4 regions of the Mixta hanseatica genome follow, and region 2 is predicted to be linked to each of the others. Evidence: predicted binding sites of a transcription regulator. Region 2 holds the regulator's gene; each other region holds the start of a gene.
The links. The regulator Fur, encoded in region 2, represses iron uptake genes when iron is present. The targets are predictions, from matches to a motif close to ATAATAATGAGAACNACTATCAA.
Positions count from the first base shown of each region.

Region 1 (7,810 bases), 520 kb from region 2:
AATCAGCAACGATGACCAGAGCGTACCGATAACGATATGAATCGATACCTTTTATAAACCAATTCGTTGAGGACGGATGCGCAGTCTGGCGAATATCTAATTGCCTGCGCGGCTTAAGGATTAACTGTAAGCCTAACCAACACAGATAAGCTGCGCCGCACCATTTAAGCAGGTTATAACCCAGTTCAGACGCTGCCAGCAGCGCCCCCAGGCCAAAAGCCACCAGCGCTCCCCAGATAAAGCAGCCGGTATTGATCCCCAGCGCCGCATGAAACGCTTTTTTCCTGCTTTCAACGGTTGCGGTACGTAAGATAAGCGCGGTATCAAGCCCTGGCGTCAGCGTCAGAAGTAAGGCAGCAAAAGAATAGGCAAGAAGCGCATCCGTGACAGACATCTCTTTCTCCAAAAGCGCGGGTTTTAGCTAAAAAATCACCCTGGAACTCTCTAATAGATAAGAATTTTTAACCTTTAACAGACTTAAAATCAACTGGTTATTAACGCAATGGTTAACGCATGACGTCGCCGAACAGCCACATAACAGCGCTCAGATGAAATAAGGCGGTAGCGCAGGTAAAAGCCTAATCCAACTCACATTTCCCGACTTCACGCCAGGCAAATTATTTAATTTCGTCTAAAGTTTTTTGAATGGTCAAACACTTACAGATCATGTCTGGTCTGGACAAGGAGAATACTGATGACGAAAAAGGCCGTACCTTCTCAATGGAAAGGCGCGCTGTTATTGCCTTTGCTGATTACCGGCGCGCTGGCAACGGGATCTTTTTATGCGCAGGCAGCGGACGATCAGCAACTGCAGAGTCAGGCGCCGCAACCGCCGGATGTGCGTCTGGGGCCGCTTTATCATGCAGTGCAGTCCGCAAAGTTCTTCCCGGATCAGAAAACTTTTGCCGATGCGGTGCCGAAATTTAATCCCGCCTCTATTCTGGCCGACTGGCAAATGCAAAAAAATCAGCGCAATTTCGATCTGCGCCGCTTTGTTGATACTAACTTCACGCTGCCAGCCAAAGGTGAAGCCTACGTGCCGCCGGCCGGCCAAAGCTTGCGTGAGCATATCGATGGCCTGTGGCCGGTGCTGACGCGCACTACCGATAAAGTTAACCAGTATGATTCCCTGCTGCCGCTGCCGAAACCGTATGTGGTGCCGGGCGGCCGTTTCCGTGAAATTTACTACTGGGACAGCTATTTCACCATGTTGGGGCTGGCGGAAAGCGGCCACTGGGATCGCGTACAGGATATGGTGGATAACTTTGCGCACGAACTGGATAAATATGGTCATATTCCCAACGGCAACCGCAGCTACTATCTGAGCCGTTCGCAGCCGCCGTTCTTCAGCCTGATGGTGGATTTACTGGCGCAGCATGCGGGTGAAAGCACCTACAGTAAATATCTGCCGCAGCTGCAAAAAGAGTATCAATACTGGATGGCGGACGCGCAAAGCGTAGCGGCCGGCAGCGCCAGCAAGCGCGTCGTGAAGCTGAAGGATGGCACCGTGCTGAACCGCTACTGGGATGCGCGTGATGTTCCGCGTACTGAATCTTATATGGATGACATCGCCACTGCCGAAAAAGCGAAACAGCGCAATAAGGCGGAGCTGTATCGCGATCTGCGCTCCGGCGCGGCATCCGGATGGGACTTCAGTTCACGTTGGTTTGACGATCCCAACGATCTTTCTACTATCCGCACCACAGAGATCGTTCCGGTCGATCTGAACGCCCTGCTGTTCCATCTGGAAAAAACGTTGGCGCACGCCAGCAAAGCCGCCGATAAACAGAGCGACAGCCAACGCTACGCGGATCTGGCCGAGAAACGTCAGGTAGCGATTAACCGCTATCTGTGGAATGCGGAAGGCGGTTGGTATGCCGACTATGACTGGAAACGCAGCAGCGTACGTACGCAGCTGACTGCTGCCGCGCTGTTCCCGCTCTATATGCAGGCCGCCAGCGATGATCAGGCGGCGAAAACCGCCGCTGCGGTAGAAAAACAGCTGGTTAAAGCGGGCGGTCTGGTCACGACGAACGTGCATAACGGCCAGCAGTGGGATGCGCCTAACGGCTGGGCGCCGCTGCAATGGGTCGCCGTTGAAGGCCTGAATCACTACGGCAAACAAACGCTGGCGAAAGATATCGGGATGCGCTTCCTTGATAACGTTCAGGCCACCTATGACCGCGAGCATAAGCTGGTGGAAAAATATGTGGTGGAAGGTAACCTCGGCGGCGGCGGCGGCGGCGAATATCCGTTGCAGGATGGCTTTGGCTGGACTAACGGCGTCACCCTGAAGCTGATGGATATGTACTGCCCGAAAGATGTGACCTGTAATAATGTTAGCGATATGAAAAAATCTCAGTAACTTTTCCCGCCCGGCCGCCTGGCCGGGCAACCTGACTTCCCTTTTAATCCACTGAATCCCCACGGTTTATCTGGAAATATTCAGATAAATTACATCTTGAATCGGCAATCGATAAAGATAATAATTCTCATTAGTCTTTCCAGTTACATGATTTAGCCATCTCGGTAATGCTTCTGGCCGCGCTCCGTAACCGGGCGGCCTTTTCGATTCTGCTTAAGGGATATCACATGGGAATGCCTTTTAACCTGAAACGTTCTGCGCTGCTTTGCTCACTGGCGCTTGCCGTCCCGGGTTTTTCGCTGGCGGAAGAGACGCTGACGGTAACCGCTCAGCCCGCTGAAACTGCCGATTCACCCACCTCTGGCTATACCGTTAAAACCAGTAAAGGTGCCACGAAAACCGATCAGCCGTTGATTACTACCGGCCAGTCCGTTTCGGTGGTGACGCGTCAGCAGATTGAAGATCAGGGCGCGATGGATGTTAACCAGGCACTGAACTACTCCTCCGGCGTGTTTACTAACTTTGCCGGTGCGGCGACGCGCTACGATACGGTTTCCCTGCGCGGCTTCCACGGCGGCGATGTCGATAACACCTTCCTGGACGGCCTGCGTCTGATGACCGATGGCGGCAGCTATAACGCGCTGCAGATTGATCCCTGGTTCCTGGAACGCATCGATGTGATCAAAGGCCCCTCTTCCGCGCTGTACGGACAAACGGTACCGGGCGGGCTGGTGATGATGACCTCAAAACGTCCGCAGTTTGCCCAGGAAGGCCATTTCCGTCTGATGGCGGGGAATAATGCCACCACCGGCGCCGCCTTTGATTACACCAATGCGCTGAACGATCAATGGGCGTTCCGCATTACCGGTATTACGCGTCATAGCGATACGCAGTATGACCATACGCGTGAAGAGCGCTATGCTATTTCCCCTTCTTTGCTCTGGCAGCCGGATAGCGACACCTCTTTATTATTGAAGGCCTATCTGCAAAAAGATCCTTCCGGCGGTTATCACGGCTCGGTGCCGGGCGAAGGCAGCATTACCGAACACAACGGCAAGAAGTTAAGTAATGGCTTTTACGATGGCGAAAGCTCGCTCGATCAGTTTAAGCGCCGCGAGCAAATCTACAGCTATGAGTTTTCGCATCGCTTCAACGATACCTGGGCCTTCCGTTCCAATGCCAGCTATACCCATTCAAACGTCGATTTAGATCAGGTGTATCAAATTGGCTGGCGCGGCGACAGTAATCTGTTGGATCGTTATTATTCTGGCGAGCGCTCATCGCTGGACGCTTTTGCTATCGATAACCAGCTGGAAGCGGATTTCAACACCGGCGATGTGCAGCATACGCTGGTGTTGGGCGCCGATTACCATCAGTATCGTAACAAACTGTGGGATGCCAGTGCCTGGGTTGATCCGCTTAACGCACGTACCGGCGAAGGCGGCACGCGCTTCTGGCAGACCGCTTACGATCCAGACACCGCTCGCGTGCCTGGCCTGTATGCTTATGATCAAACGCGTCGTTATCATCAGGCGGGCGTCTATCTGCAAGATGATATGGCATGGAATAAGTGGCATATGACCCTTTCCGGCCGTTACGATCGTTTAGTGGCGAAAAGCACTAACGACGCGACGGATACCAGCCGCCGTCGTTCCGATGACCATATTAGCGGCCGCGCCTCGCTACTGTATGCTTTCGATAATGGCGTATCCCCTTACGTCAGCTACAGCCAGGCGATTACTCCTTCCAGCCTGCCGGATGCGAACGGCGATCTGTTAAAACCGACCACCGCCGAGCAGTATGAGGCAGGCGTGAAGTATCAGCCGAGCGGTACCTCTGATATGTACTCCATTGCGGTTTACGATCTGACGCAAAAAGATGTCGGCAACCGCATTGTGAACACCTCGTTCTACGAGCCAGCCGGGAAAGTGCATTCCCGCGGGCTGGAGCTGGAGGCGCGCAATCAGCTTACGCCGCGCTTCAGCACTATCGCCAACTATTCGGTTACGCGCGTACGTTTCAAAGATGCTATTGACGGTAATGATGGCCATACGCCATACGTAACGCCGAATCAGATCGCCTCGCTATGGGCAAATTACAAATTTGATTACGGTATTAGCACCGGCGCGGGCGTGCGCTATATCGGCAAACAGTGGGCGGATAATGAAAACACCACTCGCCTGCCGTCGGTTACCCTGTTTGATGCGTCGGTGAAAGCCGATCTGGGCGAATGGAATAGCCAGCTGAAAGGCGCATGGGTACAGGTCGCAGCAAATAACCTCACCGATCGTAAATATGTTGCCGCCTGTTATGGCACCGGCAACTGCTACTGGGGCGCGGAACGATCCGTGGTCGCTACCGTCGGTTACGATTTCTGACGACGCAAAACGGCATCAGGCGTGTTAGCCGCAAACGTGGTTAACAACGCCTGAAGCCTGACGGTTGATTAAGGGGGTTACGTGGCAAACGTAACCTCCTTTTGTGCATTTCGTGCTGAATTTAACCCTTGAGCGCGGCGGCGATGGTTTCCTGCCACGGCGTCGTGGCGCGGCCAATCAGCTTGCTCAGCATGCGGCTGTCGCCCGCCAGTTCATAAACTTTTTCTGTCGGCTCAGCCTGAGTCATTACCGTCGCCGCCGCCTCGGCATAATCCTGACGGCTGGCGGAGGCGATGCGCCCTTCCGCCGCGTTAATCACGTTTTGGTGCTGTGCAGCCCGCTGGCCGACTGGCTGGAAAGCCATTTTGCGCAGATGCAGCAGCAGCGTATACAGAACGCAGCATCGCAGGCATAAAAAAAGGAGGCCTTAGCCTCCTTTTTCTGAATTTACCGCTTAGTGACGCACTTTGCGATAAATAAACAGCACCACAATGGCACCGATTACCGCGACCACAAAGCTGCCGAAATTAAAGCCATCAACGCGACCGAAGCCAAAGAAGGTACTGATCCAGCCGCCGACTACGGCACCGATGATGCCAAGAATAATGGTAATAATGAAACCACCACCATCTTTACCCGGCATGATCCATTTAGCGATGATACCGGCGATTAAACCAAAAATGATCCATGACAGAATTCCCATCTGTAACTCCTTCTTATTTACGGCTAATTAACATACCAACAATGATTCCCACTACGGCACCGGCACCAACGCCCGCCCAGGGGTTACTTCTTACATACGTACACGCCTGATGCGTTACGTTGTTCATTTCGCGACACAGTTCACTGCCTGCTTCGCAAGTACGTTCCTGCGCATAGTCCAGGTTGTCGCGCGTTTGTTTTTTCGAAAACATTACCAGTCCTCCTGAGATCGGTTAGCGGCTGACCTGTTCATCACACTTCTGGCAACAAGTATAGGACATGATTCTAACTATGTGATTTCAGGGATAACTTTTTGCAGTTTTTTTATCCAAAAAGTAAAAAACACTATAAATTTCGGCGCCTCAGTGCCGATAAACAGCGGATAACGATGATTACAGCAATTTTTAGCAACAGACTGGAGCGGGAAGTGAAAGAGCCAGACAATGAGCAATATTACAAACGCGGCACGCTGGCAGTATTGGGCGTACTGCGCGATATCGAGCGTGACGCCACGCCGATCATGATTTCCCATGCGCGCGGTCAGTTTATCAGCCGTATCCTGTCCGTTGATAAAGAACTGCTGGTGATCGATTACGGCAGCAATGATTACGATAATCAGGTGACGCTGGAAATGCACAGCCTGCGCGTCAACGCTGAAATGAAAGGCGCGAAAGTTGAATTCAGCCTGGAACAGCTGCACGAAGCGCACTTTGGCGGCCTGCCCGCTTTCAGCGCCCCGCTGCCCGCAGAGCTGCTGCAGATTCAGCGTCGTGAATATTTTCGCATCAGCGCGCCGCTGGACCCAATATTTTACTGTCACGCCACCTGGCCGGAAGGCGGCAAAGCGCGTCTGCGCTTACAGGATATTTCGCTGGGCGGCGTGGGCGTACTGGTGGAAGGTGAAATGCCGGAGAACCTTCCCAGCGGCGATATCTGGCGCGGCATGCGGCTGGATATGGGTGAATATGGCGAGCTGCAGGTAGATGCGCAGCTATTGCACGTGGGCGCACGGACTACCGTCAGCAGTAAAAACGAGACGGTATCGACACCACGCCTGAGTTTCCGTTTTACTTCCCTTGGTCCGGCGCAGGAGCGCCAGCTACAGCAGATTATTTTTGCCCTTGAACGCGTCGCGCGTGAAAAGGCGATGCGCTTCCGTTAAGAGATGTTCATCTCCCGGCCTGGCAAAGGGCACCCGCCTGAGCCAGGCTTAGTGTTGATTTTAGGCCGCTCAATCAACCGTAAGGAGATGCTCCCCAATGGAAAATCTGTTTTCCGACCGGAATCTGTCACTGCTGTTTAACCAAACGTTCTGGTTCAATACGGTTATCGTCGTTGCCGGCACCGCGATTATTTACTGGGTGCTGCGCTCGCTGATTGGCTTCATCAGTTCCCGTCTTGGACGTTTTGAAAACGATCACCGTTCGCGCTTTTATAACATCGCCGTTGAGATGTTGCGCACCACCAGTCGCCTGCTGCTGTTTATCTTTTCCCTGCTGATTGCGATTAAATTTATCGACCTGCCCTCCACCTGGCACCGCAATATTTCTCACGGCTGGTTTATCGCGCTGATGCTGCAGTTCGCGCTGTGGCTGGACTGCGGCGTGCGTCTGTGGCTAAGGAATATGCTACGCGATCCCACCCACGTGCGTAATCCGGTTACCATGGTGATCCTGGGCATCATGCTGCGGATATTTATCTGGGCGATTATGATGCTGGCGATCCTGTCAAATATGGGCGTCAATATTACTGCGCTGGTCGCCAGCTTAGGGGTGGGCGGTATTGCGGTCGCGCTGGCGATTCAAACCGTACTGAGCGATGTTTTCGCCTCGCTGGCCATCGGGCTGGATAAGCCGTTTGAAATTGGCGACTTTATCGTTTTTGGCGATATTGCCGGCTCAATCGAACATATCGGTTTGAAAACCACGCGCATTCGCAGCCTCAGTGGTGAACAGGTGGTCTGCGCTAACGCCGTGCTGCTGCAGCAAACCATCCACAACTACAAGCGTATGCAGGAGCGCCGTATCCAGTTCCGCTTTGGCATCAGCTATAACACGCCCGCAGAGAAGGCGCGTCAGATTGGCGGCATCGTTAAAGAGATTATTCAGGGCGTGGAGCAAACGCGTTTCGATCGTGCGCACTTCCTCTCTTTTGATGTTTCCCAGCTGACCTATGAAGTGATCTATTTCGTTACCGATGCCGATTACAACAAATATATGGATATTCAGCAGGAGATTAACCTGCAGCTGATGGAGCGGCTGGAAGCGCTGGATGTGCATTTCGCCTTCCCGATCCGTCACGTGCAGTTTACCGGCGGTACCTTGCCGGAACTGAACATGACGGAAAAGGCCTCTAATGAAGAGGA
Region 1 is NZ_CP082904.1:1,908,438-1,916,247, reverse strand. It holds gene K6958_RS09320 (LysE family translocator) at 1-394, opposite strand, end outside; gene treA (alpha,alpha-trehalase TreA) at 695-2,365, shown strand; gene K6958_RS09310 (TonB-dependent siderophore receptor) at 2,593-4,743, shown strand; partial or broken gene K6958_RS09305 (KR domain-containing protein) at 4,865-5,080, opposite strand; gene K6958_RS09300 (GlsB/YeaQ/YmgE family stress response membrane protein) at 5,198-5,446, opposite strand; gene K6958_RS09295 (glycine zipper domain-containing protein) at 5,460-5,657, opposite strand; gene K6958_RS09290 (flagellar brake protein) at 5,873-6,607, shown strand; gene K6958_RS09285 (mechanosensitive ion channel family protein) at 6,705-7,810, shown strand, end outside.
Region 1: a site for Fur is predicted at 2,480-2,502, ahead of K6958_RS09310 (TonB-dependent siderophore receptor). Genes of this name have one in related genera too.

Region 2 (7,810 bases):
GACTTCCGTGAAGAAGCCAACAAGCAGTACAAGCGTCTGGTACTGGGTAAAGAAGTGCGCCTGCGTAACGCTTACGTTATCCGTGCCGAGCGGGTGGCGAAAGATGAAGATGGCAATATTACCTGTATTTTCTGCACCTGCGATGTTGATACGCTGAGCAAAGATCCGGCCGATGGCCGTAAAGTGAAAGGGGTTATCCACTGGGTATCGGCAGAACATGCGGCGCCGGCTGAGTTTCGTCTTTACGATCGCCTGTTTAGCGTGCCGAATCCGGGAGCGGCGGAAGATTTCCTGGCGACCATTAACCCGGAATCGCTGGTGATTAAACAGGGCTTTGTCGAGCCGGGTCTGAAGCAGGCGGAAGCGACTTCTCCTTACCAGTTTGAACGCGAAGGCTACTTCTGCGCCGACAGCGTTTACTCCAGCCCGCAACACCTGGTATTTAACCGTACCGTTGGCCTGCGTGATACCTGGGCTAAAAGCGGCGAATAAGCTATTTCAATGATCAAAGGCGGCTCCCGGAGCCGCCTTTTTTATGCGCTAAATTTTTCGCCCGCGTGCAGGAAGGGAAAGCGTGGCGCAGCGGAAAATGGCCGCGCGTTTTATCCCATCATTAGATTTTATTCATTTACGCTGTTATGTACTAGTTCATGAGTTCGCTATCAGGTAGAATATCTGCCTTAATAGCTTCTCTGCCAGACAGAGTGCCATTTGAACAATAAATAAACAGATATCATTCTAAGGATGCGTTATGGAAACAGCGGTTTCCGCCAGCAAACTCCCCTCAATATTATGGGGCACGCTGATTATTACCGGTACGGTGGTAGGAGCCGGTATGTTTTCTCTGCCGGTGGTGATGTCCGGCGCCTGGTTTAGCTGGTCGTCAGCTATCTTATTATTTACCTGGCTATGCATGCTGCTCTCCGGGCTGATGTTCCTTGAGACCAGTCTGCACTATCCCCGCGGGGCAGGTTTCGATACGCTGACGCGCGATCTGCTGGGCCAGCGCTGGAACGTGCTTAACGGGGCATCCATTCTGTTTGTGCTGGGCATTTTGACCTATGCCTATATCTCGGCCAGCGGCGCTATTTTGCAGCATACTTTCGCTGCGCTGGCGCTGCCGGTATCCGCCAGGGCGGCGGGGCTGGGCTTTACGCTGCTGGTGGCGCTGTTTGTCTGGCTGGGAACCGCCGCGGTCAGCCGCGTGACGCTGATTTTCCTCGGCGCGAAAGTGATCACTTTCTTTCTGCTGTTTGGCGGTCTGCTCGGTCATGTCAGGTCAGCGCTGCTGTTTGATGTCGGCGGCACGGAAAGCCATTATCTGCGTTATGGCTGGATGGTGATTCCTTTTTGCCTGGCTTCATTTGGCTATCACGGCAATATTTCCGGTCTGATTGAGTATTACCGGGGCGAGGGCAAAAAAGTCGCACGCTGCCTGCTGCTGGGAACCGTAGCGGCGCTGATGATTTATCTGGTCTGGATTGTCGGCACCATGGGAAATATTCCGCGCGTGGACTTTATTGCGATCGCCCAGCGCGGCGGCAATATTGATGCGCTGGTTGATGCCCTGGGCAATTTACTGCAAAGCGCCTCGCTGAGCGTGCTGCTTACCGTCTTTTCCACTTTTGCCGTTGCCAGTTCCTTTCTGGGTGTTACGCTGGGGCTATTTGATTATCTGGCCGATCTGTTGAAAATGGATAACGGCGCGACAGGTCGGTTAAAAACCACTGTTATCACCTTTGTCGTTCCGCTCTCCGCGGCGCTTATCTGGCCGAACGGCTTTCTGGTGGCGATTGGTTATGCCGGGCTGGCAGCAACCGTATGGGCCGTTATCACGCCGGCGCTGCTGGTCTGGCGCGCCCGGCAACGCTTCCCGCACTTTCAGGGCTGGCGTTTAAAAGGAGGCAACCTGCCCGTACTGCTGGTGCTACTGTTTGCCGTCCTGAATATTATCGTTTCGCTACTCAGCTACGCCGATCTGCTGCCGGTATACGCCCGCTAAAATTATTTCCGGGACGATGCTCGCGGTTTAACGCGCCTGGAACGGCAGCACGCAGCCATAAAAAAACCGGTGCCTGAGCACCGGTTTTCAGATTACTGCATAGCATAATTGATTATTTATCGTGTAGTGTTTCGTCTTCGCGGCAGTCGCCTGACGCGCAGTGACCATACAGATAGAGACTGTGGTTGGTCAGTTTAATGCCGTGACGCGTGGCGATTTCACGCTGGCGAGATTCGATAGACTCATCACTAAATTCAATAACCTTACCGCAGTCCAGGCAGATCAGATGATCGTGGTGCTGCTGCTGGGTCAGTTCGAAAACGGATTTGCCGCCTTCGAAGTTATGGCGCGTAACGATACCGGCATCGTCGAACTGGTTCAGGACGCGATAAACCGTCGCCAGCCCAATCTCTTCGCCCATATCAATCAGACGCTTATATAACTCTTCCGCACTGACGTGATGGCTCTCTGGTCCCTGAAGCACTTCCAGGATTTTTAGTCGCGGAAGAGTGACCTTCAGGCCGGCCTTCTTTAATGCGGTGTTATTGTCAGTCATGCGGATATTGTCCTGTTACTTTGCTAGTCACAATGTGGCTGAACAGCCATGAACATCGGTCGACGCTAAGCTAATAGCGTCTCATTATAGAACTGATGCTTCGAAATGAAAACCGTAAGGGTGCGCGTGAAATCGCAAGTGGAAGTAAAGAGAAGATCGCTACGTCCGGCGTTGTTCATGCCCATATGATGCTGTGTTTACATTTCGCTTAATCCTGCCGCTTTACAGCACGACGGCAGGAAAGCGCGTGACCGATACGGGTATTCTACCGACTCAATGATAAAATTTTCAAACCCGTACCTATCATTTCTATAGGAAAAACCTGTTACGCGATGTGATTTACAGCACATTGCGCACGAAATCAGGCTTCCAGAATTTCCTGCAGGTGCAGTTCTGCATAAATCTGTTTAACCCATTTATCCACGCGTTCGTTAGTCAATTCGGGCTGACGGTCTTCATCAATCGCTAAACCGAGGAAGTGTTTATCGTCCGCCAGGCCTTTCGACGCTTCGAAATGGTAGCCTTCGGTTGGCCAGTGGCCTACGATCACCGCACCGTTCGGCTCAATGATATCGCGGATGGTGCCCATCGCATCGCAGAAGTATTCTGCGTAATCTTCCTGGTCGCCGCAGCCAAACAGCGCCACCAGTTTACCGTTGAAGTCGATCTCTTCCAGCGTTGGGAAAAAATCATCCCAGTCGCACTGCGCTTCGCCGTAGTACCAGGTCGGGATACCTAACAGCAGAATATCAAAAGCTTCCAGATCTTCTTTACTGCTCTTGGCAATATCATGCACTTCGGCAACATCGCTACCGAGCTGTTTCTGGATCATCTTTGCAATATTTTCTGTATTGCCGGTATCGCTGCCAAAGAAAATACCTACGATTGCCATGAGTTTAGTAACCTCTTGAAACTTAAATATATGGTAACTGCCCGTTGTCTGCAGATTACGGCAATAATAGCAGAGACCGTCAGGAGGCGGAACTCGTAAAGCCGCTGCATTTGTTTCTTAGTGCGCTTCTGCCAGCCGTTCAAAGCGCCTGCAACTGGGCGAGAATCATCTCTTCGATCAGCTCGCTGCGGCTGACGCCACGTTCGGCCGCCATTGCGTTAAGCGCATCGACGGCCTCACTGTTCATCTTCAGTTCAACGCGCCGTAACCCGCGGACTTTGTCACGCTTCAGCTGGTTGCGCTTGTTGATACGAAGTTGTTCATCACGCGACAGCGGACTGGTTTTCGGGCGTCCCGGGCGACGTTCATCTGCGAAGAGATCGAGCGTGGTCCGGTCCGTTTGTTCTTTTGCCATAGAATCGTGATACTGAATGGGCTGCGCGTTTGCGCCGCGCATGGTGACGTTTTGGGCCGGTTTGCCGCCAGTTTTTCGGCGGCAAAATTTTAGCGCGCCATCATACCCTGACGTAAGAGCGAGAACAATCTTTGTCGACCCGTTAACATATTGCTTTTACAGTGCTAAAAAACGCCGCACGGCCCGTAGCACCGCATCCGGTTTTTCAGCATGAACCCAGTGCCCGGCGCCGGCAATCACATGCGCACGCGCTGCGGGAAACTGCGCCAGCAAAGCATTACGATGAATATCATCAAGATAGGGTGACAGTTCGCCGCGAATAAACAGCGCCGGCCCACGCCAGGCAGGCACCTCTTCCCAGCCGGAGATGGCAGTGTAGTTGTCCCACAGCGCCGGGACGTTAAAACGCCATGCGCCCTCATGAAAAGATTTCAGCAGAAACTGAATCACCCCTTCTTCAGCAAGAATCTCGCGCATCACGCTGGCGGCTTCGCTGCGCAGCTGCACCTGTGCGGCGGTGACGGCATTCACGGCGGCAAAAATTTCATCGTGACGTCGGGTGCGATAATCAACCGGGGCGATATCTACCAGCACCAGCTGTTCGATGCGCTCGGGCGCCAGCGCCGTCATGGTCATGGCGATTTTTCCGCCCATGGAGTGGCCGATTACCGCTAATTTATCTATGCCGTGCGCATCCAGCGTATCCAGCATATCCTGCGCCATCGCCCGATAAGACATCTCGTCGCTGCGCGGCGACAGGCCATGATTGCGCACATCCACCTGAATCAACGGGCGATCCGCTTTTAAGCCGCGCGCCAGCACGCCTAAATTATCCAGGCTGCCGAACAGGCCATGAATAAGCAGGATGGGAAGGGCGTTGGGATCGGACTGTTCAGTTTGCAGGCGAGTATTCAAATTCATGGCAAAGTTCTTACAGTTGAAAGGAAAGCATAGGTTATCATGGTTTATAGACTGCCTGCTGGTGAGTGGTTGTTTGCCGGGTGGCTTTGCGGCATATTCTGACTTTTGCCTGCAAGCGCCAACGTCGCTACCGACCCGCAGGATTTAACTTTATAATCCTTATGTTAGAACCAGCGCACAGATTGTACAGCTGAAATTTGCTACTACGCGCTGCGGCTGGTTCTGCCACAAGCAATTACCGTACGGATAAAGATGAAAACGATTGAAGTCGACGAAGAACTCTATCGCTATATTGCCAGCCACACGCAGCACATTGGTGAAAGCGCCTCCGACATTTTACGCCGGATGTTGAAATTTACCGCGGGTCAGAGCGCGCCGGTCGCCGCTGCGACCCCGGCGCCTGCCGTTAGCGTGCGTCAGGAAAATGAAGCCAGCAAGCCCACCACGCGCGCGCAAGATCGCGTGCGGGCGGTGCGTGAGCTGCTACTCTCTGATGAGTACGCCGAGCAGAATAAAGCGGTAAATCGCTTCATGTTGATTTTATCGACGCTTTATCGTCTTGATCCCGACGCGTTTGCCGAGGCCACTGCATCGCTGCAGGGACGCACGCGCGTTTACTTTGCCGGCGATGAACAAACACTGTTGCAGCATGGCACCCATACCAAGCCGAAGCATGTTCCCGGTACGCCGTATTGGGTGATCACCAACACTAACACAGGCCGCAAATGCAGCATGGTGGAGCACATCATGCTGGCTATGCAGTTCCCTCCGGAGCTGTCAGATAAGGTTTGCGGCACCATTTAACTGAAGCGTCAGGGAGAAGCGCCAATGGCCAATCACCCCCGTGCCGGGCAGCCAGCCCAGCAGAGCGATTTGATTAACGTTGCACAATTAACATCCCAGTATTACGTTCTGCAGCCAGAAAAAGGGAATGCGGAACATGCGGTGAAATTTGGCACCTCAGGGCATCGCGGCAGCGCCGCGCGTCAGAGTTTCAATGAAACCCATATTCTGGCTATCGCCCAGGCCATTGCTGAAGAACGTAAAAAGAATGGGATTACTGGCCCTTGCTACGTGGGTAAAGATACGCACGCGCTGTCCGAGCCGGCGATCATTTCCGTGCTGGAAGTGTTAGCGGCTAACGGCGTGGATGTGATTGTGCAGCAGGATAACGGCTATACGCCGACGCCGGCCATCTCCAACGCAATCCTTGAGCATAACAAAGCGGGCGGCACCCAAGCTGACGGCATCGTAATTACGCCTTCCCATAATCCGCCGGAAGATGGTGGGATTAAATACAATCCGCCAAACGGCGGCCCGGCTGACACGAACGTCACCAAAGTGGTGGAAGATCGCGCTAACCAGCTGATTCAAAACGATCTGCAAGAGGTTAAACGCCTGCCTCTGGAGCAGGCGTGGGCCAGCGGCCATATTCAGGAAAAAGATCTGATCCAGCCTTATATTGAAGGTCTGGCGCAGGTAGTGGATATGGACGCGATTAAAAAAGCGGGCCTGAAAATCGGCGTTGATCCGCTGGGCGGCTCCGGTATGGAATACTGGAAACGTATCGCTGAGCATTATCAGCTGGATTTAACCATCGTTAACGACGCTATCGATCAGACCTTCCGCTTCATGCATCTGGATAAAGATGGCGTGGTGCGCATGGACTGCTCATCAGAGTGTGCGATGGCTGGCCTGCTGGCGCTGCGCGATAAGTTCGATCTGGCTTTCGGCAACGACCCTGACTACGACCGTCATGGCATTGTGACGCCGGCAGGCCTGATGAACCCGAACCACTATCTGGCGGTGGCGATCAATTACCTGTTCCAGCATCGTCCGCAGTGGGGCAAAGAGGTCGCCGTGGGTAAAACCCTGGTCTCCAGCGCCATGATTGACCGCGTGGTTAATGATATCGGCCGCAAACTGGTGGAAGTGCCAGTGGGCTTCAAATGGTTTGTAGATGGTCTGTTCGACGGCAGCTTTGGCTTTGGCGGCGAAGAGAGCGCCGGGGCGTCTTTCCTGCGCTTCGACGGTACGCCGTGGTCTACCGATAAAGACGGGATCATCCTCTGCCTGCTGGCGGCGGAAATCACCGCGGTAACCGGTAAAAACCCGCAGCAGCACTATGACGAACTGGCAGCGCGTTTCGGCGCGCCAAGCTATAACCGTTTGCAGGCGTCAGCCACTTCCGCGCAGAAAGCCGCGCTATCGAAACTGTCGCCGGAAATGGTCAGCGCGTCCACGCTGGCTGGCGATCCGATTACGGCGCGTCTAACCAGCGCGCCGGGCAATGGGGCCTCGATTGGTGGTCTGAAAGTGATGACGGAAAACGGCTGGTTTGCCGCGCGTCCGTCCGGTACGGAAGATGCTTACAAAATTTATTGTGAAAGCTTCCTCGGCGCCGAACATCGCGAAAAAATCGAAAAAGAAGCCGTAGAGATTGTCAGTGCCGTGCTGAAAAACGCCTGAGGCTAATCGATACGAACAAGGCGCTGAGATTCAGCGCCTTTTTTTATGGGCGCTTGCCACTGTTACGGCATAAAACGGTAGCCGATCCCGGTTTCGGTAAGCAGATGCGCGGGCCGGGCCGGGTCCTGTTCCAGCTTTTGCCGTAGATGTCCCATATAAATGCGCAAATAGTGGCTGTGCTCTACCGCATTTGGTCCCCAGACGTGGTTTAGCAGCTGTCGCTGCGTCATCACCTTGCCTGGATTATTCAGCAGCAGCGCCAGCAAACGAAACTCGGTAGGCGTCAGATGCAGCGTTTCACCATTACGCACAATATGATGCGCGGCCAAATCCACCTGAATCTGGCCAAACTGCACCCGCGCATTCGGCGTCTGTTGTCCTGCCTGACGGCGCAGCGCAACGCGCACGCGCGCCAATAGTTCGCCTACGCCGAACGGCTTAGTCAGAAAATCATCTGCGCCGGCATCCAGGGCGATGATTTTATCCTGCTCTTCGCTACGCGCGGAAAGCACAATAACCGGTACGCTGCTCCACTGGCGGAAATCACGAATAAAT
Region 2 is NZ_CP082904.1:1,383,528-1,391,337, forward strand. It holds gene glnS (glutamine--tRNA ligase) at 1-492, shown strand, start outside; gene mtr (tryptophan permease) at 752-2,002, shown strand; gene fur (ferric iron uptake transcriptional regulator) at 2,115-2,558, opposite strand; gene fldA (flavodoxin FldA) at 2,920-3,450, opposite strand; gene ybfE (LexA regulated protein) at 3,590-3,865, opposite strand; gene ybfF (esterase) at 4,022-4,786, opposite strand; gene seqA (replication initiation negative regulator SeqA) at 5,039-5,590, shown strand; gene pgm (phosphoglucomutase (alpha-D-glucose-1,6-bisphosphate-dependent)) at 5,615-7,255, shown strand; gene kdpE (two-component system response regulator KdpE) at 7,318-7,810, opposite strand, start outside.

Region 3 (7,810 bases), 690 kb from region 2:
ATACAGACTGGATGATTGCGTGATTAAAACGCTGCCGGGTGTATTCAGCCGCGACGGGCTGGATGGTGGCAGCGCCCTGCTGCTCTCAACCTTTACCCCGCATACCAAAGGGAAAGTGCTGGATATCGGCTGCGGCGCCGGGGTGCTGGCAACGCTGCTGGCGCGTCATTCGCCAAAGGTACGCCTGTGGCTGACCGATGTGGATGCCGCCGCGCTGGCCGCCAGTAAAGCGACGCTGGCCGCCAACCAGATCGAAGGCGAGGTATTTGCCAGCAACGTTTATTCTGACGTGACCGGCCGTTATGACATGATCATCTCGAACCCGCCGTTCCATGAAGGGATGCAGACCAGCCTTGATGCGGCGCGTACGCTGATTCGCGGTGCGGCTCAGCACCTTAACAGCGGCGGCGAGCTACGGCTGGTGGCTAACGCCTTTCTGCCCTACCCGCAGGTGCTGGACGAAACCTTTGGCCATCATGAAGTGCTGGCGCAAACGGGTCGTTTTAAGGTCTACCGCGCCGTCTGGGGACGCGATGCCCGCGCCATTAAGGCTGCTAACCGCGACAAATAAAGCCTTACCTCCCGGGGATCTGCTGCTTTTTACAGCGATCGCAACAGAGCCGATAAATATCTGTTGACGTCCCCGGGAAAAATCTCCAGAATTCGCCTCCGTGGTTGCAGTGCTGTAAAGCATTGCCGGAATGCGAAGGTGGCGGAATTGGTAGACGCGCTAGCTTCAGGTGTTAGTGTCTTAACGGACGTGAGGGTTCAAGTCCCTCTCTTCGCACCAAAGACCACAAAAATTCATATCGCACAGCATCTGCGCGAAGGTGGCGGAATTGGTAGACGCGCTAGCTTCAGGTGTTAGTGTCTTAACGGACGTGAGGGTTCAAGTCCCTCTCTTCGCACCAAATGCGGTGATATGAAGACAATGTTATGCGAAGGTGGCGGAATTGGTAGACGCGCTAGCTTCAGGTGTTAGTGTCTTAACGGACGTGAGGGTTCAAGTCCCTCTCTTCGCACCAATATTGTCACGCTTCTGTTATTTCTCTCTGTTTCCCCCGATTTGACTCTGCCGTTATCCGGCGATCACATTTTCTCCCGGTTTCACAGCCCGATTTTTTCCTGCTTTATTGTCTGAAAAGCGGCCGTTCTTTGCCGGATAATCCTGTCGCGGAAAAGCGATGCGATGATCAGTTCACCCGCTGCCGGACGGCTATCCTTAACCCCCCGACAAACGCTTTGCCTGCGTTACAGCGCGCCTGCATTCACCGATACCGCGGCCAACGCGCCGGCGAGCGCGATACAGGAAGGCAGCAAGATATAGCGTCGTAGCCGATGATGCACCAGCATCACTACGGTCATTAGCAGCGCCGTCAATAACAACCAACGCCACTGGCCGAATGACAGGTTCATGGATGCCACTAACGGCATCAGCGCGCCAGGCAACAACACACTCCACGCGCTTTGCAGGCGCTCTCCCATTATCCAGCTCACGCCCCATAATCCGCAGGCCGCCATAATTGCCATCAGCATATCCGTCACCACTAAATGATAATGATTACCAGTATCATATGGTAGCTTTTATCATTTTGCACGTTTCCTTTGTAGAAACTTTAGACACGAAGATGACAGACCAGTTAGAAAGTGATAGATTGCCAGGATTAATCTAATCCAGATACCAATAATAACTGCTCAATACCCTTTCCAGAGTAAATATTTTTACTATGGCAATGGCGCTTTGATATTTCAGGGCTGTTCCGAGTGTATAAAAATGAAATTACAAACTTATGAAGAATTGCTGCACAGCAAATATCGCCTGTCGTTAATGCTTTTTCTTTTTTTAAACATGGCGACATCACTTTTTTTTATGTTACCGATAAATAAAGGAGAAAATCTTTCATTCTCTTTACCGGCAACGCTGATAGTTATCATAAGTTTATTGCAATTAACCTTCTGGATCCTGAAGCCTGCCACCAGATGGCCGATATTATCGTTGACCGCTTTTATTATCGGCGTGCTGTGGTCATGGCTGATTGCGAATAAAAGCCAGCTGGTTTTTTATTTTGACGGCAGCTTCCTGCTGGTCAGCCTGATGGCGGTTTTCTTTATCAGCGCCATCTCGCTAAATGAACATCTGCTGGCGTTTTGCCTGCACATTGCCCCGCCCTCGCTTACCGTTATGCTGCTCGACCGCGGCCAGCATCCGCTAACGCTGCTGTTTACCATCGCACTGCCACTGCTCGGCTTTACGCTCCAGAGCCTGATGCAGCGCCGCAGCGACCATTTTACGCGACGCCTCTTGTTCCAGCTGTACGAAGAAAAGCAGACCTGGAGCGACCTGAGTATGCTCGATCCGCTTACCGGGCTCTATAACCGGCGCGGTTTGAAGAACCGGCTGGAAAACCTGCTGGAGAACCATGCCGGCAGCCATTTCGTGATGCTGCTCGATATCGATAATTTTAAATCTTATAACGATAACTACGGGCATGCGATGGGCGATCAGGCGCTGACGCGCGTCTCTGCGGCGATTCGTGATGCGGTGCGCTCGCGGGATGTAGTCACCCGTTACGGCGGCGAAGAGTTTCTGGTGCTGATGACTAACGTTAATCGTTCGATTGCCATGAAGCTGGCTGAACGTATTCGTCAACATGTGCTGGACCTGGAAATTCCCCATCGTTTTAACCATCGCGTCTCTACGCATGTCACTATTAGCGCCGGTATTGCTCCGATAATCGAAGAAGATTTTGAACAGGCGCTGGCCAACGCCGATCGGGCTTTATATGTGGCGAAAAACCGCGGCAGAAATACCATTCTTTCCTGGGAAGAACTTTGCGAAGCTAATCTGCGTTCAGCGCCGGCGGATATAGCCTGATGTTTAAGGATGCATTTATATAAAAGGATTATTTAGCCGGGATAAATCTTTCTCCTTAATACAAATTAAAGTAATTCAAATAGTTTCTTCTCTGCAGGCCTGGTTTAAATAAAAAATCCATCGGCAACGGCGAGAATAACGCTATTTATTTTTTGCTGGAATTTTTATACGCCGGTTGTCTATAGCGCAGGATGTTTTTCTGCCTTTGACTAAAACCTGACGTTTTATCAGGTTATAGCCGATAAATCTCCCGTAACGTTAATACGACGACTTACTGCATTCTCCCACTTGCTAGCGCATTCCTTCCTGGATACAATCAAGAACGATTATCATTTGTTTTCTTATCTCCATTTCGGCAGTCGATTACACAGGAAGCCCTATGGCCATTGTTACGCGTCAGGCTTATGAGTATGGTTCGTCTCCAGTCATCTTTATGCAGAGTGATAGTTCGCTGAGCACTGTGCTGCATAGTCTGTTTAGCGAACATCGCTCGTGGTTCCTTGAATTTATCACGCTTAACGACGCCGCCCCTGACGATACGCTTATCCAGCCTGAATGGTCACAGAGCACGCACTTTAATCGCCTGCTGGCGCGCTACAGCGATGAAATCTATCGTGAGCATGCTGATATGCTGCGTGAGGCAAAGCCGCTACAGTCGCTCTGGGCGCAGTGGTATTTTGGCCTGATTGTGCCGCCGATGATGCTGGCGCTGGTAATGGAGAAGCGCGCGCTCGACTGCTCGCTGGAACATTTTCATCTGCAGTTCCATGAAAGCGGTCGTCCGGCTAAATTCTGGATCGACGTGCAGGAGGACGAAGATGCGCGCTATCTGAATGCGCATCAGCGTATCGATCGTCTTATCCAGCGGCATTTAATCCCGGCGGTACAGGGCATTGAACAGCATGGCGATATCAACGCCAAACTTATCTGGAATAATACCGGCTACCTGATGCACTGGTTTTTAGGCGAGATGAAAAGCTGGGTAGATGAAGCCACGCTGCTGACGCTGGAACATGCGCTGTTTTTCTCGCGTCATTTATTGGACGGCAGCGATAACCCGCTTTACCGTACCGTTATCCCGCGCGACGGCGCGATGCAGCGTCGCAGCTGCTGTCAGCGCTACCGGCTGCCCGCGGTGGAACGTTGCGGCGACTGTACCCTGAAGCCCGTCTGATCCCCTCTTCTGACGGCAAAAAGTCATCAACCCTTTTTTTGTAAGGCGGCGCTTTCCCGCCGCCTGTCGTTTACAGATCCCCTCGGTTATGGCAGCTTTATCACCCCGTTTTATTGTAAAGAGCAACGCAACATGAGCCTGGAGTCTGTACGGCAGTATTTTGCCGAGCGTGCCCCTGAAATCCCGATTATTGAACTTAGTCAAAGCACGGCAACCGTGGCTCTTGCCGCTAAAGCGCACGGCGTCGCGCCGGGGCAGATAGCGAAGACCCTGTCGTTAAAGGTAAAGAATCGGGTGATCCTGATCGTGACCGGCGGCGATCTGCGTCTGGATAATCGCAAGCTAAAAGAAACGCTGGGGGCAAAGGCGCGCATGTTAACCACCGATGAGGTGCTGAACTGGACCGGCCATCCGCCCGGCGGCGTCTGCCCCTTTGGCCTTGAGCATCCGCTGCCAGTCTATTGCGATATTTCTCTGCGGCGCTTTGCCGAAGTATTGCCGGCAGCAGGCGCGACTCATAGCGCGCTACGTATCTCGCCGGATAAAATGGCGGAGCTTACCGAGGCCGAATGGGTCGACGTTTGCCAAAATCCCGCTGATTTAACCTAAAAAAATGATTTCTGTATTGGCAATTCGCCTACAATTACGCCGTTATCTTGTTCAGGATCTTCTGTGTCGCTGATTTATGTTGCCATCGCCCGCAGCCGTTTCCCGGCGTGGCTGGCGCTGCTGGCTATGCTGCTGCTGTTTATCGCCCCGGTGATTTCTAAATCGCTGATGGCTCAGCATGGCTATGCCTCGCCAATGATGGCGCATATGTCAGCAATGGCGATGGATGCGGAAGATGAAAGGCATGACCATGGCTGCGCAGCAGAGGTCGCCAGGCAACACAGCCCGCCGACCGCCAGCCACGCTCATCACTCGTCGCCCCCTACGGCGGCGCAGCCAGGCGCCGCGCCTCATTCCGCTTCCGCTGCCTCTCATTCCCGGCACTATCATATGTCGATGATGGACGACAGCGCCTGTGGCTACTGCGTACTGCTGATTCATCTGCCGCTGGACTCCGTGCGCCTGCCGCAGCTCTGGACGCTGCTACAGGCGGCCGTGCCAGTCGCTCCTCTCCAGCTACAGCCTTTTGTCGCCAGCTGGATCCCCATTTGGTTCCGACCGCGCGGGCCGCCGGTTAACGGGTTTTCACTCGTTTAACCCAACGCTTTCTCTACAGCCCGCCAACGGGCAAAGGAACCATTATGTCGGAAAAAATCGTGCCGACGGCCTCGGCACAGATTGAAAAAACGCAAAGCGCGCAGGCGTTTCTGCAGCTTATGCGTCGTTTACACTTCACCATCGGTCTGTTTATCGGCCCGTTTATCTTTGCCGCCGCGCTCACCGGCACGCTCTATGTATTAACGCCGCAGCTTGAAAATTACCTGTATGCGCAACAGCTGACGACCGATGCGCCCGGCCCCGTACAGCCGCTATCAAAACAGATCGATGCGGCGCTGGCCTACGCGGGCAGCGATGCGAAAATCGCCGCCGTGCGCCCGGCACCGAGCGATACCGAGACCACACGCGTGATGTTTCGCTTCGCCGACAGCGCGCCATCAGAAACGCGCGCTCTGTTTATCGATCCGAAAACGCTGGCGGTACGCGGCGATCTCACCGTCTACGGCACCAGTGGGATTTTGCCGCTGCGCACCACGCTGGATTATCTCCATCGCAGCCTGCTGCTGGGTGATATTGGGCGTAACTACAGCGAGCTGGCCGCCAGCTGGATGTGGGTCGCCGCGCTGGGCGGCACGCTGCTATGGGCGGTACAGCGCACGCCGCGTCGCAGCAAAACAACAGGCGCCTCGCGTACGCAACGCCTGCTGCGTCTGCGTAGCTGGCACAGCCTGCTGGGCCTTGCGCTGCTGCTCGGGCTGCTGTTTTTCTCCGCCACCGGCCTCACCTGGTCGCGCTGGGCCGGCGATAATATCAATGCCCTGCGCGCCCATTATGGCTGGCTGACCCCGGCGGTGAATACGCAGCTTGCCAGCAACGCGCCGCCGATGATGATGGATGAACATGCGGAGCATCATGGGCATATGATGCATCATGCGCCGGATGCGCCGTTAAGCGCCGCCCAGTTTGACGGCGTGCTGGCTGCCGCGCGCGCCAACGGTATTGACGCGGCGAAGCTGGAAATTCGCCCTTCTTATCAGGCGGACAGAGCGTGGATCGTGGGTGAGATCGATCGCCGCTGGCCCACCCAGGTGGATGCCGTGGCGGTGGATCCCCATACCTGGCGCGTTACGGATAAAATTGAATTCGCCAACTTTGGCCTGCTGGCGAAGTTAACGCGCTGGGGCGTGGATGCGCATATGGGCATTCTGTTCGGCGTGGCGAATCAGCTGGTGCTGGCACTGTTCGGCCTGGCGCTGTGCGTGCTGATTGTGCTTGGCTACCGTCTGTGGTGGCAGCGTCGTCCCGCTCAGCCGCAACATCATCCGGCGGATACGCTGATGCAGGCGTGGCGGCGTATGAGCCTCAGCCTACGCTTTATCCTGTCGGTGGTGCTGATAGCTCTGGCTTTTAGCCTGCCGCTGATGGGCATCAGCCTGCTGCTGTTTTTATTGCTGGATGCCTGGCGCTGGTATCGCGCGCAGCGGGCATAGCGCTGTTGCAGGCTGGCTTCCGGCCAGCCTGTTTTCCATTTCGTGCCTGCGATGACCGCCAGGCCAGTAGCGTGTTTAACGCCCGTGCTGCAAATTGAAGGTGAAGATTATTTGGTCATGACCCATGAAATGGCGAGCGTACGTATTCAGGAATGCTATGGTTTATCACCGCGCCTTTCTGGAAAGCCGGGGCGGACGCCATTGCACGACGCCCGCCAGGGTTGTCTTACTGCGGCGCTGGTTTAACGAAACACATCAACCGCCTCCACCAGCCGATGCGCCTGATTTTTCATCCGTGCCGAGGCCTGCGCGCCCTCTTCCACCAGTGAAGCGTTGTGATGCGTGATGCGATCCAGTTCCTCAACCGCCTTGCCGACTTCGCTCAGGCCGGTGCCTTGCTCACGCGTAGCGGTGCTAATTTGCTGCAGCAGCTCTGTCACGTTCTGCACTTTTTCCACGATATCGACGATGGTTTCACCCGCCTGATGCACCTGCCCGGTGCCCGACTGGACTTTCAGCGCGCTGACGGCGATCAAATCGCGGATCTCGCTGGCGGCGTTGGCGCTACGCTTCGCCAGATTGCGCACCTCTCCGGCCACTACCGCAAAGCCTTTGCCCTGTTCGCCGGCGCGCGCCGCCTCAACCGCCGCGTTCAGCGCCAGGATATTGGTCTGGAAAGCGATGCTGTCAATCAGGCCGGTAATTGAGGCTATCTGTTGCGAACTTTGCGCAATTTCGTCCATGGTGCCGACCACCTGCTTCATCACTTCTCCGCCCTGTACCGCCGCCTGGCTGGCGGTCATTGAGTAGTTATTCGCCTGACCGGTGCTTTCCGCATTGCTGTTAACCGTGGTGGTCATCTGATTCATGGTCGCAGCGGTTTGCTGCACGCTGGCCGCCGTCTGTTCGGTATGGCTGGCGATTTTTTCATTGCCCTGCGCCAGTTCATCGCTGGCCTGATGCACGCTCATCACCTGATCGCGTACATCTTTAACCAGCCAGCGGAACATCAGGCCAAGCTGCCCAACCGCCCGCAACGTCATGCCCACTTCATCAACACGGTCAAGATGATCAACCTGCTGTGAAGCGCCCGTCGCCACGTCC
Region 3 is NZ_CP082904.1:690,607-698,416, reverse strand. It holds gene rsmC (16S rRNA (guanine(1207)-N(2))-methyltransferase RsmC) at 1-571, shown strand, start outside; tRNA gene K6958_RS03295 (tRNA-Leu) at 704-790, shown strand; tRNA gene K6958_RS03290 (tRNA-Leu) at 825-911, shown strand; tRNA gene K6958_RS03285 (tRNA-Leu) at 939-1,025, shown strand; gene K6958_RS03280 (DUF1435 family protein) at 1,252-1,536, opposite strand; gene K6958_RS03275 (diguanylate cyclase) at 1,775-2,875, shown strand; gene fhuF (siderophore-iron reductase FhuF) at 3,255-4,049, shown strand; gene K6958_RS03265 (YbaK/EbsC family protein) at 4,182-4,658, shown strand; gene K6958_RS03260 (DUF2946 family protein) at 4,722-5,255, shown strand; gene K6958_RS03255 (PepSY-associated TM helix domain-containing protein) at 5,300-6,706, shown strand; partial or broken gene K6958_RS21205 (CcdB family protein) at 6,770-6,859, shown strand; gene K6958_RS03250 (methyl-accepting chemotaxis protein) at 6,949-7,810, opposite strand, start outside.
Region 3: a site for Fur is predicted at 3,186-3,208, ahead of fhuF (siderophore-iron reductase FhuF). Genes of this name have one in related genera too.

Region 4 (7,810 bases), 1.0 Mb from region 2:
CGATATGGCGATCCTGAACGTGGATTTCAAGCCGGAAAGCGCCGCGCAGGTTGCGCTTACGTGCGCCTGCGCCCAGCTGATGCTGAATCAGCGCGGCGCGGCGGCGCGTTAAGCCCTGGGGGAAATAAGCGCAGCGTAGCCAGCGTGCCAGCGGCTGTGCCAGCAGGTCAGCCTGATTAAAACCGCGTCGCCAGGCGCGCCGATGATGCAGCGGTACGGCCAGCAATAAATCGGGACGAGGCAGGCCGCGTTGACGTCTGGCCGATAACCAGCTTAACAAAATCAGCCGCGCCAGCATCACAGAGAGTGCGGTCTGGCCGGAGAATTTATAGCGTGCAATCAGCTGGCTTAGCGGCGGGCAGTAGTCGCTTACTGCGATCAGCTGCTGCCAGGGCGGCGGGCGGCGCAGGCAGCGCCCACAGGCGGTAAGCGCATCACCGGCAGGTAATCCGCAGCGCGGGCAGCAAAGCGGTAACGGCGGCAGGGCGCGCAGACAATAACTGCATAAGCCCTGCATCGGTAATGCCAGCGGCGTTTGGCATAGCCAACAACCTCCCTGCATTGGTAGCATAGCGACCTCCTTAATTTAGCAACGATGAGACCATAACTGATGGCGCAGCTTTATTGGCATACAACCGGCACCGGCGATCGCGATCTTGTGCTGCTACACGGATGGGGACTGAATGCGGAAGTCTGGCGTTGCATCGCGCCGCCGCTCAGCGCACATTTTCGGCTGCATTTAGTGGATTTGGCGGGCTTTGGCCGTAGCCAGGGGGTTGGCGCATTAACGCTGGATGAGATGGTCGAGGCTTTGTTGCCTCATCTGCCGGAAAAGGCGATCTATCTCGGCTGGTCGTTGGGCGGTTTGGTTGCCAGCCGTTTAGCGCTGCGCGATCCGCAGCAGGTTAGCGGCTTGATTACCGTCGCCTCTTCACCCTGTTTTACCGCTGATGACGAGGACTGGCCGGGGATTAAACCAGAAACGCTGACCGGCTTTCAGCAGCAGCTTAGCCAGGATTATCAACGCACCGTTGAGCGCTTTTTAGCGCTGCAAACGCTGGGCACGCCAAGCGCCAGGCAGGATGCGCGCACGTTAAAAGAGGTGGTGCTGTCGCAGCCGATACCGCCGGTTGAGGTGTTGTCAGGCGGACTGGAAATTTTACGCAGCGTCGATTTACGCGCTGAAATGGATGCGCTTCAGGTGCCGCTGCTGCGTATTTACGGCTATCTGGATGGACTGGTGCCGCGTAAGGTTGCCACGCTGTTAGATCAACGCTGGCCCGCCAGCGCTTCCCTTGTTATGGAGAAAGCCGCGCATGCGCCGTTTATTTCTCATCCGCAAATGTTTTGTGCAGCGGTCAGACAGTTCAGTGAATCTGTTTAAGAAACTTTATCTCTTTAGCTGGCAAAATATCACCGAGCGTTAATAATTGTAACTGAGCAAGGCCGCTGACCATGACTGTAAAAGTCTGCCAGGGAGCAGGGCGCTGTACCCCCTATCTCATTGTATTCATTCGGCGGTCTGAGTTTTCCAGTTAACTTATGACGAAGGTGTACTATGAATATCATTAAAACTGTTGCGGTAACCTGCCTGCTGGGTGGTCTCTCATTCTCTGCGCTGGCGGCACAGGAAGTGACGAAAGAAGATGTGCAGAAAATGAATCTGGAGAAAATCGGCACGGTGAATACTACAGCGGAAACCACCTCGCCGATGGACGCCAAGCGTGAGCTGTCAAAAATGGCGGATGAGAAGGGCGGTAAATATTTTCTGGTGGTCGCCGGACGCGAGCATGGCCGTTTTAGCGCCACGGCTGACGTTTATAAGTAATGCCTCAGCAGGCATATCTGTTATGCCTGCTTATCCTTTCAGCCACAGATAATGCCACGGCGGCAGCGTGACCGGCTGTGAGCCATCAACCAGCTTCTGTTCAATAATATCGCGGTATCGCTTTGCTTCCGGCAGCGTGGCATTCACGCTTTTCCCGCTCAGATTAAACACGCACAGCAGGCTATTATCTTCGGCCGGCGAATAGCGGCGCATCAGCAGCAGCGTATTTTCACTGTCGAGAATTTCCATGGGATTATCAGGATGAAAGGCGGGCTGACGCGTGCGCAGCTGAATCAGCGCGCTGAGTCGATTAAAAATTTGCTGACGCAGATAATCGCCGCCCGACAGCGCTTTTTCGATCGCCGAAAGCGCATATTTTTCACGGTTAATGGCGCGGTTATGGCCAGCGACTTTTACCCCTTCCTGGTCGTTGCGCGAACCAAGAATGCTCTGGATATAGATGGCGGGCACGCCGGGGAAAGCCAGCAGAATAGCGTGCGCCAGCATAAAGCGCCGAATGCGCGTGTCATCATCATCGTTCTGTTTGTTCAACGCATCCATATAGGTGACGTTGATTTCATACGGGCTGGTGGTGCCATCCGGATTGTTTTTATAGGAAATCAGCGCGCCTTCCAGCGCCAAATCGCGTACCAGCGAAACAATCTCGACTTCCGGCAGGATGCCACGCGCAGGGTTAAGGCCGATGCCATCGTGCGAAGCGAGAAAATTAAAAAAGGTCGTGCTTCCGCCGCTTAAATCAAGGCCGGCAGCCCACTGGCGTAGCGCACGCGCCGAGCCGTTATGGATAGCATGCAGTACCAACGGCGGCAGTGAGAACTGGTAAACCATCTGCGCTTCATCCTGGCCGTTGCCAAAATAGCTGATATTGTCCTGATGCGGCACATTGGTTTCGGTAATGATCACCGTGCCGGGCGCCACCACATCAGCAATGGCGCGAAACAGTTTCACCAGCAGGTGGGTGTTTTCCAGGTGGATGCAGCGCGTCCCGGGCGTTTTCCACATATAGCCCACCGCATCCAGCCGGACGTAGTCAGCCCCTTTTTTCAAATATTCCAGCAGCACGTCAACCATACGGATCAACACTTCCGGGCTGGCGAAGTTCAGGTCTATCTGGTCGGCGCTGAAGGTAGTCCAGATGTAGTGGGTGCTGCCATCGCCGCGTTCAAAGGGCGTCAGCAGCGGAGAAGTGCGCGGGCGGGTGACGCCGCTTAAGTCGGTGCCGGGCGGCATGCTGATAAAAAAATCATCCCAGCCGGGATCACAGGCCAGATAATGTTTAAACCAGGCGCTGCGCGAAGAGATATGGTTGCAGACAAAGTCGAACATCAGGCGCGTATGGGTATGCAGCTCGGCGACGTTACGCCATTCGCCGCATATCGGGTTAACCTGATGATAATCAATGACGGAAAAACCGTCGTCAGATGACCAGGGGAAAAAGGGCAGCAGGTGAACCAGATTAAAGGTGGACTGCAAATGCTGTTGATAAAAGCGTGAAAAGGTCGCCAGCGTGGGGGCTTCCGGCTCGCGGAACTGATCGGCATAAGTTATCAGCACCACATCTTTTTCATCCCAGTGCGGCTTACGCGGTTTTTTTATCGCATCACGGGCGGCGCGGACGTGTGACAGCAGGCGCTCCCGCGCGGCCATCGGAAAAGTGTTTTGGTAGATCTTATCGATTAAGCTATTGATAATATCCATGTTTATCCGGCGGGCTGCAGCGTTAGGTTGGTAAAGGCGTTAGTTTTTACTGTAGACCGCCGCGCTAAAATCGCAACCGCTACAGCGGCGGCCCCTGTCGGAATGGGCGCCGCCTGACTCAAATCGCGATCGCTGCGTGGCTTAATGGCATTCGCCGCTGGTTAATGGTTTTTCATAGCTTTCAACCGGCAGCACCCTGATGGGGATGCGCTGCGGCGGCAGTTTAACCCGTCGTAACAGCAGCAGCAGGGCGCTGTTAAACAGCAGCACCAGCAGGATCGTCAGGCTGCTGGCCAGCGGCTGCTCGTTGATGCGCGAGAACTGCCAGAACAGCGTAGAGAGAGAATAAGCGACGTTTAATCCCCAGAAGATGGAAAAACTCATCCAGCGACGGTTGCTTTCACGTGCAATCGCACCCATCACCGAAACGCAGGGAATATAGAGCAGTACGAACAGCAGATAGCTGAACGCGGCGGCATCGCTGCCAAACTGACGGCTCATGGTGCCCATTGCGCCGCCGGCCATGTCACCGTCGCCTTTGCTGGCCTCAATCGGGTTGGCCAGCACGCTCAGGGTTAGCGTATCTTTCAGTCCCTGCCAGGTTTCCGTTACCGCATCGGACAGCTCCGCCTTTAGGCTCCATTCGCTGGCGTTAAACGGCTCTTCGTGCAGTGCTTCGGCGGTATAGAGCGTATTCAGCGTACCGACCACCACCTCTTTCGCCATCGCGCCGGTCAGCAGGCCGACCGAAGCCTGCCAGTTATCAGGCTGGATACCGATAGGCATCAACAGCGGGGTAATGACGCGACTGACGCTGGCCAGCGCCGAATCGTTGATGCTGTTAACCGGCTGCCCGTTAAAGGAGAAACTGTTCAGCCCGCCAATCAGGATGCTGGCGACAACGATCACTTTCCCGGCGCGCAGCACAAAACCGCGCAACCGCTGCCAGGCCTGTAACAGCAGGCTTTTCAGGTGCGGGACATGCCAGCTTGGTAGCTCCATGACGAAAGGCGAAGCTTCGCCGCGCAGCAGCGTATGCTTTAACAGCAGCCCGGTTAGCACCGCCACCACAATGCCGGTCAGGTAGAGACTAAATACCGCCAGCGCGCCGTGGGTACCGAAAAAAGCGGCAGAGAACACGGCGAAAATCGCCAGCCTGGCCCCGCAAGAGATAAAAGGCGCCATCATTACCGTAATCAGCCGCTCACGCGGCGCATCCAGCGTACGGGCGCCCATTACCGAGGGAACGTTGCAGCCAAAGCCGACAATCAGCGGCACAAAGGATTTGCCCGGCAGGCCAAGCGACTGCATCAGTCGATCGACGACGAACGCGGCGCGTGCCATATAGCCGGAATCCTCCATAAAAGAGAGGAACAGATACATCAAACCAATCTGCGGCACCAGCGGCAGCACCGTATTGATGCCGCCCCCCACGCCCTGAGCGAGAAACAGCGTCAGCCAGACGGGGAAATGCAGCGTAGCGCCAAGCCACTGCATGCCATGGATAAACAGCGCTGCGGAGCCAATATCAAACAGCGGCTGGAGCGCGCCGCCGATATTGATCGCCAGCACGAACATCAAATACATCATCAGCAAAAAGATTGGCAAGCCCAGCCAGCGGTTCAGTACCAGGTTATCCAGCCGCTGCGACAGCCGATGCGGCGCCATCATATGCTGATTGCTGATGTCGGCGCACAGCGTCGCCAATGTCTTATAGCGCGCGGCGACGATGTTGACCGCCGTATCTGCTGACAGCTGATCTTCCAGCTCGTCTAAACGCTGTAGCGCCAGATCGCCCACCTGCTGGCGGCTATAGATATCGCCCTCCAGTAGCTGTAGCGCCAGCCAGCGCCGTTGCTGTGGGCTGTCGCTGACCGACATCGCCGCCGCCAGTCGATCGACGGCGCTGTTTAGCTCTGGCGGATAGCATACTTTCAGCGGCGCGCAGGCAGGAACGCCTTTATCAATCAGCTGCTTCAGGCGATCCAGCCCGCTGCCGCGCGTTGATACCACCGGCACCACCGGGCAGCCGAGACGTTGCGCCAGCGCGGGAATATCGATGGTAATGCGTTGGCTTTCGGCCATATCCAGCATATTGAGCGCCACGATGCAGGGCACGCCCAGCTCACGCAGCTGTAAGGTGAGGTAGAGGTTGCGCTCAAGGTTACAGGCGTCAACCACATTAATCAGCAGGTCCGCCTGCTGGCTTAAGACAAAGTGGCAGGCGATCTGCTCATCGAGCGAAGCCTGCTGAGAAATGGTGGTGAGCGAATAGGTGCCGGGAAGATCGATTAAATTCACCCGCGTGTCGCCGGCGATAAAAAAGCCCTCTTTGCGCTCTACGGTTACGCCGGCCCAGTTGCCAACGCGCTGACGCGCGCCGGTAAGCTGATTAAACAGGGTGGTTTTCCCGGCATTCGGGTTGCCTAACAGGCCGATAGTGCAGTTTTTCATGCCACCTCCGCTATCGGCTGAAGCTGCAGCAGCGCCAAATCCTTTTTGCGCAGCATCAGGCTGACGCGCCCCGTCTGGATCTGTAGCGGATCGCCCAGCGGCGCAATACGCAGTACTTGAAAACAGGCGCCGGGCAGCAGGCCCAGGGAAAGCAACTTTTGCCGGTAAGCAGGGCTAACGGCAGAAGAAAAACCCAGGATTTGATAGTGTTGGCGGGCAACTAGTGGCATAGGGTGCACCTCATTGACTGTCGCTTAAGGCGGCAAGAACAAAACGGCACCATATTAATGAGAACGATTATCGTTAATGTTGATTTAGAACAAACATACGATAAAGGGCGGCGCCAGGCCGCCCATAAAATTGTTAGCGTTTTTTACCCAACGCCGCGGCCAGCGCATCGCCCATGGCGCTATTGCCAGCGACGGGGCTATTGCCGCGCGCGCGCTGCTTCGCCGCCGGACGCTGATGGCTGCGCTCCTGGCTACGCGGCGCGGCGCGCGACGGCGTTTCGCCCGGCTGCTCATCCAGACGCATGGTCAACGCAATACGCTTACGCTGCAAGTCCACCTCCAGCACCTTGACCTTAACGATATCGCCCGCTTTCACCACGGTATGCGGATCTTCGACAAACTTGTCGGAGAGCGAAGAGATATGCACCAGACCATCCTGATGGACGCCGATATCGACAAAGGCGCCAAAATTGGTGACGTTAGTTACCGCGCCTTCCAGTACCATGCCCGGCAGCAGATCGTTCATCGTCTCTACGCCTTCGGCAAACTGCGCCGTCTTGAATTCCGGACGCGGATCGCGGCCTGGCTTTTCCAGCTCTTTCAGGATGTCGCTGACCGTCGGCACGCCGAAACGCTCATCGGTAAAGTCAACCGCCTTAAGATTACGCAGCTCATTCGGGTTGCCCATCAGTTCACGCAGCGACTGACGGGTAGCCTCCAGAATGCGTTCAACCACCGGATAAGCTTCCGGATGCACCGTTGAGGCGTCCAGCGGGTTATCACCCTGGTTAATACGCAGGAAGCCGGCGCACTGTTCAAAGGCTTTCGGTCCGAGACGGCTGACTTTCAGCAGCTGCTGACGGCTGCGGAAGCGGCCGTTCTCGTCGCGCCAGTTCACGATGTTTTGCGCCATCATGCGCGTCAGGCCGGCCACGCGGGTCAGCAACGCCACCGAGGCGGTATTCAGATCGACGCCGACGGCGTTTACGCAGTCTTCCACCACCGCATCCAGCTTTTTCGCCAGCTGGCTTTGGCTGACGTCATGCTGATACTGGCCCACGCCGATCGATTTCGGATCGATTTTTACCAGCTCCGCCAGCGGATCCTGCAGGCGACGCGCAATAGATACCGCGCCGCGCAGGGAAACATCCAGATCGGGGAATTCCAGCGCCGCCAGTTCAGAGGCCGAATAGACCGATGCGCCCGCTTCGCTGACGATCACTTTTTGCGCCGTCACCTGCGGGAACTGCTTCTGGACTTCCAGGAAGAAACGCTCGGTTTCGCGGGATGCGGTGCCGTTGCCGATCGCCACCAGCTCTACCTGATGACGCGTGCAGAGCGCCGCGACGGCCGCCGCAGCTTTCGCCGCCTGACCGGTATGCGGATAGATGGTATCGGTGGCGACCAGCTTGCCGGTGGCATCCACTACGGCAACTTTTACCCCGGTACGCAGGCCCGGATCGAGGCCCATAGTGGCGCGCATGCCTGCCGGCGCCGCCATCAGCAGATCGTGTAGGTTACGGGCGAAGACGTTAATCGCCTCTTCTTCCGCACGCTCGCGCACGCTGCCCATCAGTTC
Region 4 is NZ_CP082904.1:359,012-366,821, forward strand. It holds gene gntX (DNA utilization protein GntX) at 1-571, opposite strand, end outside; gene bioH (pimeloyl-ACP methyl ester esterase BioH) at 611-1,384, shown strand; gene K6958_RS01620 (YdgH/BhsA/McbA family protein) at 1,559-1,828, shown strand; gene K6958_RS01625 (alpha-amylase family glycosyl hydrolase) at 1,859-3,547, opposite strand; gene feoB (Fe(2+) transporter permease subunit FeoB) at 3,689-6,001, opposite strand; gene feoA (ferrous iron transporter A) at 5,998-6,231, opposite strand; gene K6958_RS01640 (Tex family protein) at 6,365-7,810, opposite strand, start outside.
Region 4: a site for Fur is predicted at 6,283-6,305, ahead of feoA (ferrous iron transporter A). Genes of this name have one in related genera too.